DNA from 3 places in the Pseudomonas sp. Stari2 genome. Region 1 is predicted to be linked to each of the others. Evidence: predicted binding sites of a transcription regulator. Region 1 holds the regulator's gene; each other region holds the start of a gene.
What was found. Region 1 encodes FliA, which starts transcription of late flagellar genes. Its sites were predicted from a motif close to CTAAAGTTTNNNNNNNNNNNGCCGNTAA; they were not measured.
Positions count from the first base shown of each region.

Region 1 (3,275 bases):
CCTACCTGACCGATGGCCCCCGGATTCCGGATGATCTGCATCTGCCGCGCCGTCATCAATTGGTCAGCCGCGCCGTCAGCGTGCAAATGCAGGAAGAACCCAGCGAAGAAGCCATGGCTGACATGTTCGCTGATATCTACCACAGCCCGACCAAGCAGGTTGGCTGAGGTAATGAACAGTTTTTGTACCTACATCGATGGTCTGCCACGCATTGTTCCGGTTGTGAACGCGCAGCCAGTAATGTGGCCTCCGTCTATGCAAGACAAGGTAAAGAAATAACATGGGCAGCATGCATCCCGTACAGGTGATCGCGGTGACCGGCGGCAAAGGTGGCGTCGGCAAGACTAACGTGTCAGTGAACTTGTCCCTGGCGCTGGCAGAGCTTGGCCGTCGGGTCATGCTGCTGGACGCCGACCTGGGTCTGGCGAACGTCGACGTTCTGCTGGGCCTCACGCCCAAACGTACCCTGGCCGATGTGATCGAGGGCCGCTGCGAGCTGCGCGACGTGCTGTTGCAAGGTCCCGGCGGGATCCGCATCGTGCCGGCCGCTTCTGGCACCCAGAGCATGGTTCATCTGAGTCCGGCCCAGCATGCCGGCCTGATCCAGGCGTTCAGCGATATCGGCGACAATCTCGATGTGTTGGTGATCGACACCGCTGCGGGTATCGGTGACTCGGTAGTCAGTTTTGTTCGCGCTGCGCAAGAAGTGTTGCTGGTGGTCTGCGACGAGCCGACCTCGATTACCGACGCCTACGCGCTGATCAAACTGCTGAACCGCGATTACGGCATGAACCGCTTCCGCGTCCTGGCCAACATGGCCCAGAGCCCGCAGGAAGGTCGCAATCTGTTCGCCAAGTTGACCAAGGTCACGGATCGCTTCCTTGACGTCGCCCTACAATACGTCGGCGCGGTGCCTTACGACGAAAGCGTGCGCAAGGCGGTGCAGAAGCAGCGTGCGGTCTATGAAGCTTTCCCGCGTTCCAAGTGCGCACTGGCGTTCAAGGCGATCGCACAGAAGGTCGACACCTGGCCGCTGCCCGCCAACCCGCGCGGCCACCTCGAATTTTTCGTCGAGCGCCTCGTGCAGCAAACGGCAGGACCTGTGCTATGACCGCCAGCGGTATGAATTTCTACAAGAAGTCGGCACGTGACGCGCAGTACGAACTGATCGAGCGTTACGCGCCACTGGTCAAACGCATTGCTTACCACTTGCTGGCGCGATTGCCTGCCAGTGTGCAGGTCGAAGACCTGATCCAGGCCGGGATGATCGGCCTGCTCGAAGTCTCGACCAAATACGACGCCAGCAAAGGCGCCAGTTTCGAAACGTACGCGGGCATCCGGATCCGCGGCGCCATGCTCGATGAAGTACGCAAGGGGGACTGGGCACCACGCTCGGTTCACCGTAACACCCGTATGGTCAGCGACGCGATTCGCTCGATTGAAGCTAAAACCGGCCGTGACGCTAAAGATCACGAGGTTGCGGCCGAACTCCAATTGAGTCTCGACGATTACTACGGGATTTTGAATGACACCCTGGGCAGCCGACTGTTCAGTTTCGACGACCTGTTGCAGGACGGCGAACACGAAGGGCTGCACGAGGATGGCGCCAGTGCTCATCTTGAGCCGTCGCGCGATCTGGAAGATGAGCGCTTCCAGGCTGCGTTGGCGGACGCGATTGCCAATTTGCCGGAGCGTGAGCGACTGGTGTTGGCGCTGTACTACGACGAAGAGCTGAACCTCAAGGAAATCGGTGAAGTCCTTGGCGTCAGTGAATCGCGGGTCAGCCAGTTACATAGCCAGTGCGCGGCCCGCTTGCGGGGGCGTTTGGGGGAGTGGCGAGCGCGCTGAAGGCAGTGTGGGGACGCTGCGAACGAGGCTGGTGCGGTGGTGAACGGCACCGGTCTTGCTCTGTTGTGCTCCAGACAGTCATCGAGTGTTTTGCCGGATTGATTGAAATGGCGCGTCCAGGTGCTGGGCGCGTTTAAGACTGCTTGGAGGTCGAATTGAACAAAGACATGAAAATCCTCATCGTTGATGACTTCTCAACGATGCGGCGGATCATCAAGAACCTGTTGCGTGACCTCGGGTTCACCAACACCGTTGAAGCCGACGATGGCACCACTGCCATTCCGGTACTCAACAGCGGCAGCATCGACTTTCTGGTGACCGACTGGAACATGCCTGGCATGACCGGTATCGACTTGCTGCGTCACGTGCGCGCCGATGAAAAACTCAAGCACCTGCCAGTGCTGATGGTGACTGCTGAAGCCAAGCGCGAGCAGATCATCGAAGCGGCCCAGGCCGGTGTTAACGGCTACGTGGTCAAACCTTTCACGGCTCAGGCGCTGAAAGAAAAAATCGAGAAGATTTTCGAACGCATCGGCTGATGACGCGCGGGGGAGCTATGGAGCATAAAGAATCTTCACAGGGCGACTTCGAGTCGACGCTGAAAAAACACGCGGTCGAACTGGTCGAAAGCCTTGAAAAAGGCAGGTTCGGCGACGCTGTGCAACTGATCCATGAGCTCAATCAGACCCGTGACCGTGGCCTGTACCAGGAAGTCGGCAAGCTCACGCGCGAACTGCACAGTGCAATCGTCAACTTCCAGATCGACCCGCACATGCCGCAGGCCGAGGAAGTGTCGCAGATCACTGATGCGACCGAGCGCCTGAGCTATGTGGTCAAGCTGACCGAAGCGGCGGCCAACCGCACCATGGACCTGGTGGAAAGCGCCACGCCGGTGGTCAATGGTCTGGCTGACGAAGCCCAGGCATTGAGTGCCGACTGGGGACGCTTCATGCGTCGTGAAGTCGGGGCTGAGGAGTTCCGCGAGCTGGCGCGTCGGGTCGACGGTTTTCTGACACGCAGCAGCACCGACAACCGCGCAGTGTCGAGCAACCTCAACGACATTCTGCTGGCCCAGGATTACCAGGACCTCACAGGTCAAGTGATCAAGCGCGTGACCCAGTTGGTCACCGAAGTCGAAAGCAATCTGCTCAAACTCGTGCTCATGGCCAGCCAGGTGGACCGCTTTGCGGGCATCGAACATGACCGTGCTGCAATGCTCGCTGAAAAAGATCCACAAAAACATCTCTCGCAGGGTGAAGGTCCGCAGATTCATGCCGATAAACGAGAAGACGTTGTGTCCGGTCAGGACGATGTGGACGATTTGTTATCCAGCCTTGGATTTTAGTTTTCTGGGTTTTTAGACCTGTAGGAGCACCCCATTAATGAGCTTCGGCGCCGATGAAGAGATCCTTCAGGATTTCCTGGTT
Region 1 is NZ_CP099760.1:1,993,358-1,996,632, forward strand. It holds gene flhF (flagellar biosynthesis protein FlhF) at 1-167, shown strand, start outside; gene fleN (flagellar synthesis regulator FleN) at 281-1,111, shown strand; gene fliA (RNA polymerase sigma factor FliA) at 1,108-1,848, shown strand; gene NH234_RS09165 (chemotaxis response regulator CheY) at 2,016-2,387, shown strand; gene NH234_RS09170 (protein phosphatase CheZ) at 2,405-3,193, shown strand; gene NH234_RS09175 (chemotaxis protein CheA) at 3,231-3,275, shown strand, end outside.

Region 2 (3,275 bases), 1.0 Mb from region 1:
CCGTTTGCCGCGACGGGCGGGCGGATCGTTGCCAATCTGGCGAAGTTGCTGGATGCGGCGGGGCAGGGGCGGGGGTTGATTTCGATTTGTGCGGCTGGCGGACAGGGTGTGACAGCGATCATCGAGCGCTGAAAGAACAAGACGCCCCTCCCCAAAAGGAGAGGGGCCTCCAAAGGTTATTCAGGTACGGAACCTGCGCACTAACCCATCCAGCTCATTCGACAACCCCGCCAGACTCTGCGAATCCAGCCGCGCCGAATTCGCCAGCTCCGCCACCAGCTGCGCATCACCATGAATCTGGCTGATATGCCGATTGATGTCCTCGGCCACCTGATGCTGCTCTTCCGCCGCAGTCGCGATCTGAGTGTTCATGTCACGAATCACATCCACCGACTCACGGATCTGCCCAAAGCTCTCCCGCGCCTCACCAATCCGTGCCACCGATTGCTGCGACACATCAAGACTGGCACGCATCTGCTGGGTCACCGCGCTGGTGCGCTTCGCCAGATTGCCCAGCAGCCCGTCGATTTCCGCCGTCGAATCCGCCGTGCGCTTGGCCAATGCGCGAACCTCATCGGCGACCACCGCAAATCCACGCCCCTGTTCACCGGCCCGCGCTGCTTCGATAGCCGCGTTGAGCGCCAGCAGGTTGGTCTGTTCGGCGATGGAGCGGATGGTGCCGAGGATCGACTGGATGTCGTTGCTGTCGCGTTCCAGTTGCTGCATCGACTGCGCCGATTGCTCCAGTTCCTGGCTCAGTTGGTCGACACTGTGCACCGCCGCATCGATCTGCTGCTGACCTTCGCGGGCCTGGCGCTGGCCGCTGTCGGCCGACTCGGCTGCCTGGCTACACGAGCGGGCGACTTCGTTGGCGGTGGCGACCATTTCGTGGAACGCGGTCGAGACCATATCCACCGCTTCGCGCTGGCGTCCGGCGGCTTCGGCCATGTCGCCGGAGACCCGGGTCGAGCTCTGCGAAGTGGCGAGGATTTTTCCGGCCGCGCCGCCGATGTGTTGGATCAGGCTGCGGATCGCGGTGAGGAACTGGTTGAACCAGTTGGCCAGTTGCGCGGTTTCGTCGCTGCCACGGATGTCGAGGCTCTTGGTCAGGTCGCCTTCGCCCTGGGCGATACCTTCCAGACCGCTGGCCACGCTGCGGATCGGCCTTACGATCAGGCTGGCGAAACTGGCGCCGACGACGGCGAAAAATGCTGCCAGCACGGCCGCGATGATCGCGATCAGCCAGGTCAGTTGAGTGGCGGAACTCATCACTTCGTTCTGTTTGATCAGGCCGATGAAGGTCCAGCCCAATTGCTCCGACGGCCAGACGTTGGCCATGTAGCGTTCGCCGTTGAGCTTGACTTCCACCAGGCCTTTGCCGGCCTTGGCCAGTTGTGCGTAACCGTCGCCGAGGCTGTCGAGCTTCTTGAAGTTGTGCTCCGGTTGCTTCGGATCGACCAGCACCGTGCCGGTGTTTTCCATCAGCATCAGGTAACCGCTTTCACCGAGCTTGATCTGTTTGACGATCTCGGTCAGTTGCTTGAGCGACACGTCAATGTTGACCACGCCACCCTGGGCGCCCAACTGGTTGGCCACTGCGCGCACGGTGCTGACCAGTACCGCGTCATCGCCGGCCCAATAATAGGCTTCGGTGCGCAGGGTCTTGCCCGGGTTGGCCATGGCGGTCTTGTACCACGGGCGGGTACGCGGGTCGTAGTTGGCCATTTTCGGGTCGCCCGGCCAGAAGGCGTAGCCGCCGCTGCTCAGGCCATAGGAAACATAGGAGTAGGCCGGGTGAGATTTCGCCAGCCCTTCGAACAGGGCAAACAGTTGCTTGTCGATTTCTCCGTCGGAGGTATCGGCGGCGTTCGCGCTCATGCGGCTGCGTACGGTGCCGTCGGCGTTTTTGACCAGGGGCTGCGCCGCCAGGTAATCGACGTTCTGGCTGATGCCGTCGAAAAACAGCTGCATGGCGTTGCTGACCTGTCGGATCTCGCGTCCGCTGCTGTCGACAAAGCCTTCCCGGGCATCGCTGCGCAGGTTCAGTACCACCAGCGTGGCGACCAGTACCACGGGCAAGCAGGCGATGATTGCAAACGCCCAGGTCAACTTCTGTTTGATGTTCATCCGCGCTCCAGATTTTCTTGTAGGCCCACGCAGTGCAGATGACTCGCGGTTTATTGGCAGCCGAAAAACGTATTTCTCACCCGTTTCCTTGAGTGCGACATCGAAGATTTTTTTGAAACGATTGTCGGACAAATTCCTCTGCCTCAAATGAATTCGGCCGCGCGTGAGGGAAATTGAGGCTGCAAAAGAAAATTATTGTGAGCGGTGTTCGGCGGGATGTCAGATTCTGTCGCAAATGCCCTCAAGTCCTGTCGCCAACAACTCCGACAGCCTCGGCTATGATTCGCAGCAGTCGATAAAGAGGCGGATCGGCCCGGTTTATCCGGCACAGTGTGTGCATCCACAGGTTCACAGGTCGGCAACCCCTCCCCGTGATGCGAGGATTGCCGTATAACGAGTGACATTCGCGTGTTTGGTAATAAAGGACCCACAATAAAAGCTGATGAAGACTCCAAAACGCATTGAACCCCTGATCGAGGACGGTCTGGTCGACGAAGTGCTGCGTCCACTCATGAGTGGCAAAGAAGCAGCTGTTTATGTGGTGCGCTGCGGCAATCAGTTACGTTGCGCAAAGGTCTACAAGGAGGCGAACAAACGCAGTTTCCGCCAGGCGGCCGAGTATCAGGAAGGCCGCAAGGTTCGTAACAGCCGACAGGCCCGGGCGATGGCCAAGGGTTCCAAGTTCGGGCGCAAGGAAGCCGAAGACGCCTGGCAGAACGCCGAAGTCGCGGCGCTGTTCCGCCTGGCCAACGCCGGTGTGCGGGTGCCCAAGCCGTACGATTTCCTCGAAGGCGTGCTGCTGATGGAACTGGTGGCCGACGAATACGGCGATGCCGCACCGCGTCTGAACGACGTGGTGCTGGAGCCGGATCAGGCCCGCGAATATCACGCGTTCCTGATTTCGCAGATCGTGCTGATGTTGTGTACCGGTCTGGTGCACGGTGACCTCTCGGAGTTCAACGTGCTGCTGACGCCGACAGGGCCGGTCATCATCGACCTGCCGCAAGCGGTGGACGCCGCCGGCAACAACCACGCGTTCAGCATGCTCGAACGTGACGTCGGCAACATGGCGTCGTATTTCGGTCGCTTCGCCCCGGAGTTGAAGAAGACCCGATACGCCAAGGAAATGTGGGCGTTATACGAAGCGG
Region 2 is NZ_CP099760.1:950,508-953,782, forward strand. It holds gene NH234_RS04205 (acetyl-CoA C-acetyltransferase) at 1-132, shown strand, start outside; gene NH234_RS04210 (methyl-accepting chemotaxis protein) at 181-2,127, opposite strand; gene NH234_RS04215 (PA4780 family RIO1-like protein kinase) at 2,570-3,275, shown strand, end outside.
Region 2: a site for FliA is predicted at 2,278-2,305, ahead of NH234_RS04210 (methyl-accepting chemotaxis protein). Genes of this name have one in related genera too.

Region 3 (3,275 bases), 1.6 Mb from region 1:
TCAGACGCGGAACTGGCGCAGCAAACCGTTCAGTTGCTCGCTCAACTGGCCGAGCCGAACGCTGGCGGCGCTCGACTGCTCGGCAGCCAGTGCGGTGCTGTGGGACAGGCCGGCAGCCTGGGTGACGTTCTGGTTGATGTCCTCGACCACGTGCGCCTGTTGCAGGGTCGCACTGGCGATCGACGCATTCAGACCGTTGAGGTTGCGCAGCGCCTGGCCGATCGCATTGAGGCTCGCACCGGCCAGTCCGGCCTGCTCGATGGTCAGCTGCGAGGCCTTGCTGCTGTCGCCGATCACTTTCACCGCGGCTTCAGAATGATTTTGCAGGCGCTCGATCATTGACTGGATTTCCGCCGTGGATTTCTGTGTGCGCTGTGCCAGCAGGCGAACCTCATCGGCCACCACGGCAAAACCACGGCCCTGTTCGCCGGCGCGGGCGGCTTCGATGGCGGCGTTGAGTGCCAGCAGGTTGGTCTGTTCGGCAATCGAGCGGATCACCTCCAGGACACTGCCGATCTGCGTGCTTTCGGTCGCCAAAGTACGAATGACTTCGACCGCCTGATCGATGGTGCCGGACAATTTGTCGATCTGTTGCAGGCTGCCGTCGATGTTGATCTGGCCCTGCTGCGCCTGAGCTTCGGCATCGCGCATTTCGTTGGCGGCATGCTCGGCGTTCTTCGCCACATCCTGCACGCCGTAGGTGACTTCGTTGATGGCCGTCGCCACCAGCTCCATCTGCTGCGATTGTTGCTGGCTGCGTTGCTGGGCCTGACTCGCGTCGTTGCCCAGTTCAGTGGAGGACTGGCCCAGCGCGCTGGCCGACACCTGCAAATCGCCGATCACCCGGCGCAGCTTGGCGGTGAAGGCATTGAAGTGATGGGCCAGTTGCGTGACTTCGTCCTGGCCATGGGTATCGAGGCTGCGGGTCAGGTCGCTTTCGCCGCTGGCAATGTTGGCCATGGCGTTCACGGTTTCCTGCAACGGGCGAACGATGCTGCGGGCAATCAGGATCACCAGCACGCCCATGATCAGTGCAATCAACAGACCGACAACGGAAGCCTTGATCACCTGGCCCTGAAACTCAGCCTGCACATCGTCGACGTACACGCCGGAACCCAGCACCCAACCCCATGGCTCGAACAGTTTCACGTAGGAGGTCTTGGCCACCGGTTCACTGGCACCGGGTTTCGGCCAACGGTAGTCGACCATCCCGGCGCCCTTGGATTTGGCGATGGCAACCATCTCGTTGAACACTGCAAAACCGTCCGGGTCGCGGATCGCCGAGAGGTTCTGGCCTTCGAGCTTCGGATTGGTTGGGTGCATGACCATCACGGGCGTGAGATCGTTGATCCAGAAGTAATCGTTCTGGTCATAACGCAGGCCGCGAATCGCCGTCAGCGCCTGCTTCTGCGCGGCGTCGCGGGTCAGGGTTCCCGCCGCTTCCAGGCTCTGGTAATAGGTCAGCAAACCGCTGGCGGTCTGCACCACATGCTGGGTTTTCTGGGCCTTGGCGTGATACAGGTCATCGTGGATCTGCTTGAGCATCAACAGGCCCAGGGTCAGCAGCATGACCACCGCCACAATCAAGATGAGCCACAAGCGTCGGCTGATCGACACACTGCGCAAGCTGTTCATAACGCTGTCACTCCGATTTCTTTTTCTTGTAATAAATCACCGCCAGCATCCAACCACGTTTCCTTGGTCGGGCATACGCGACCCAAGTCGTAGAGCGCGGCAGCGCTATTACGGCTTGTCTGTTAGGATTTCGGCCCCGTGCGTGAAAACCTGAACCCAAGTTGCCATTTCACGGAATTTTGACCGTTTCGTGTGGATCCTTGGCGCGCGGAATCGGTACAGCAACAAACAGCTACGCTGATCGCAGTGAACGTAAAAAATACTATCGGGGCATGCCTGAACGCATCGCTCTTTGGGGGATTGATGGACCTTTGGACCGCCTTGCAGGCACTGATTCTTGGAGTTGTAGAAGGGCTGACGGAGTTTTTGCCCATTTCCAGTACCGGACACCAGATCATTGTCGCCGACCTGCTGAATTTCGGCGGCGAACGCGCCATGGCGTTCAACATCATCATTCAGCTCGGCGCGATTCTCGCGGTGGTCTGGGAGTTTCGCCGCAAGATTCTCGACGTGGTCATCGGCTTGCCGACCCAGCCGAGTGCGCGACGCTTTACCGCCAACCTGCTGATCGCCTTCCTGCCCGCCGTGGTGCTCGGCGTGATCTTTGCCAATCTGATTCACAAGTACCTGTTCAACCCGATCACCGTAGCGACGGCGTTGGTGGTGGGCGGCTTCATCATGTTGTGGGCCGAGCGCCGGCAGCATGAAGTGCACGCCGAAACCGTGGACGAAATCACCTGGAAGGATGCGCTGAAGGTCGGTTTCGCCCAATGTCTGGCGATGATCCCGGGCACCTCGCGCTCCGGCTCGACCATCATTGGCGGGCTGCTGTTCGGTCTGTCGCGCAAGACCGCCACCGAGTTCTCGTTTTTCCTGGCGATGCCGACCATGGTCGGTGCGGCGGTCTATTCGGGCTACAAGTACCGCGCGCTGTTCGTGCCGGCGGACTTCCCGGTGTTTGCCATCGGTTTTGTCACGGCATTCGTTTTCGCCATGATCGCCGTGCGCGGTTTGCTGAAGTTCATCGCCAGCCACAGCTATGCGGCATTCGCCTGGTACCGGATCGTGTTCGGTCTGTTGATTCTGGCGACCTGGCAGTTCGGTTGGGTGGACTGGGCGGCAGCCAAGGCATGAGTGACTCCCGCGCACGCCGCCCGGATCGCGGTCCTTCCGGTGGCAGCATCCAGCATCTGAAGTTGAAGCTGATGATCTTGCTGATCGTCTGTGCGTTGCCGCTGTTCGGTTCGCTGTCGATGTGGCTGCGCGGAATCTCACGGGTGCCGCTGACGGCTTATGGGCTGGTCAGCGTGCTGGCGTTTTTCCTGTACTGGGCCGACAAGCGCAAGGCTCGCGCCGACGCCTGGCGCACGCCGGAGAACGTCCTGCACACCGTGGAACTGGCGGGAGGCTGGCCGGGCGCGTTGATCGCCCAGCAAGTCTTCCGGCACAAGACGCGCAAGGTGTCGTTTCAGATTCTGTTCTGGGTGATCGTCGCGCTGCACCAGGTGTTCTGGATCGACCAGTTGTTCCTCGGTTCGAACCTGTTGGCGCTGGGTTAGAACTACAGCAGCAAACCCACCTGGGTTTTCTTCGGCAGCTTGCTCACCACCAACTGGTGAGAACGTTGCAGTAACCCTCGC
Region 3 is NZ_CP099760.1:3,581,429-3,584,703, reverse strand. It holds gene NH234_RS16100 (methyl-accepting chemotaxis protein) at 1-1,635, opposite strand; gene NH234_RS16095 (undecaprenyl-diphosphate phosphatase) at 1,939-2,769, shown strand; gene NH234_RS16090 (DUF1294 domain-containing protein) at 2,766-3,194, shown strand; gene NH234_RS16085 (MmcQ/YjbR family DNA-binding protein) at 3,197-3,275, opposite strand, start outside.
Region 3: a site for FliA is predicted at 1,763-1,790, ahead of NH234_RS16100 (methyl-accepting chemotaxis protein). Genes of this name have one in related genera too.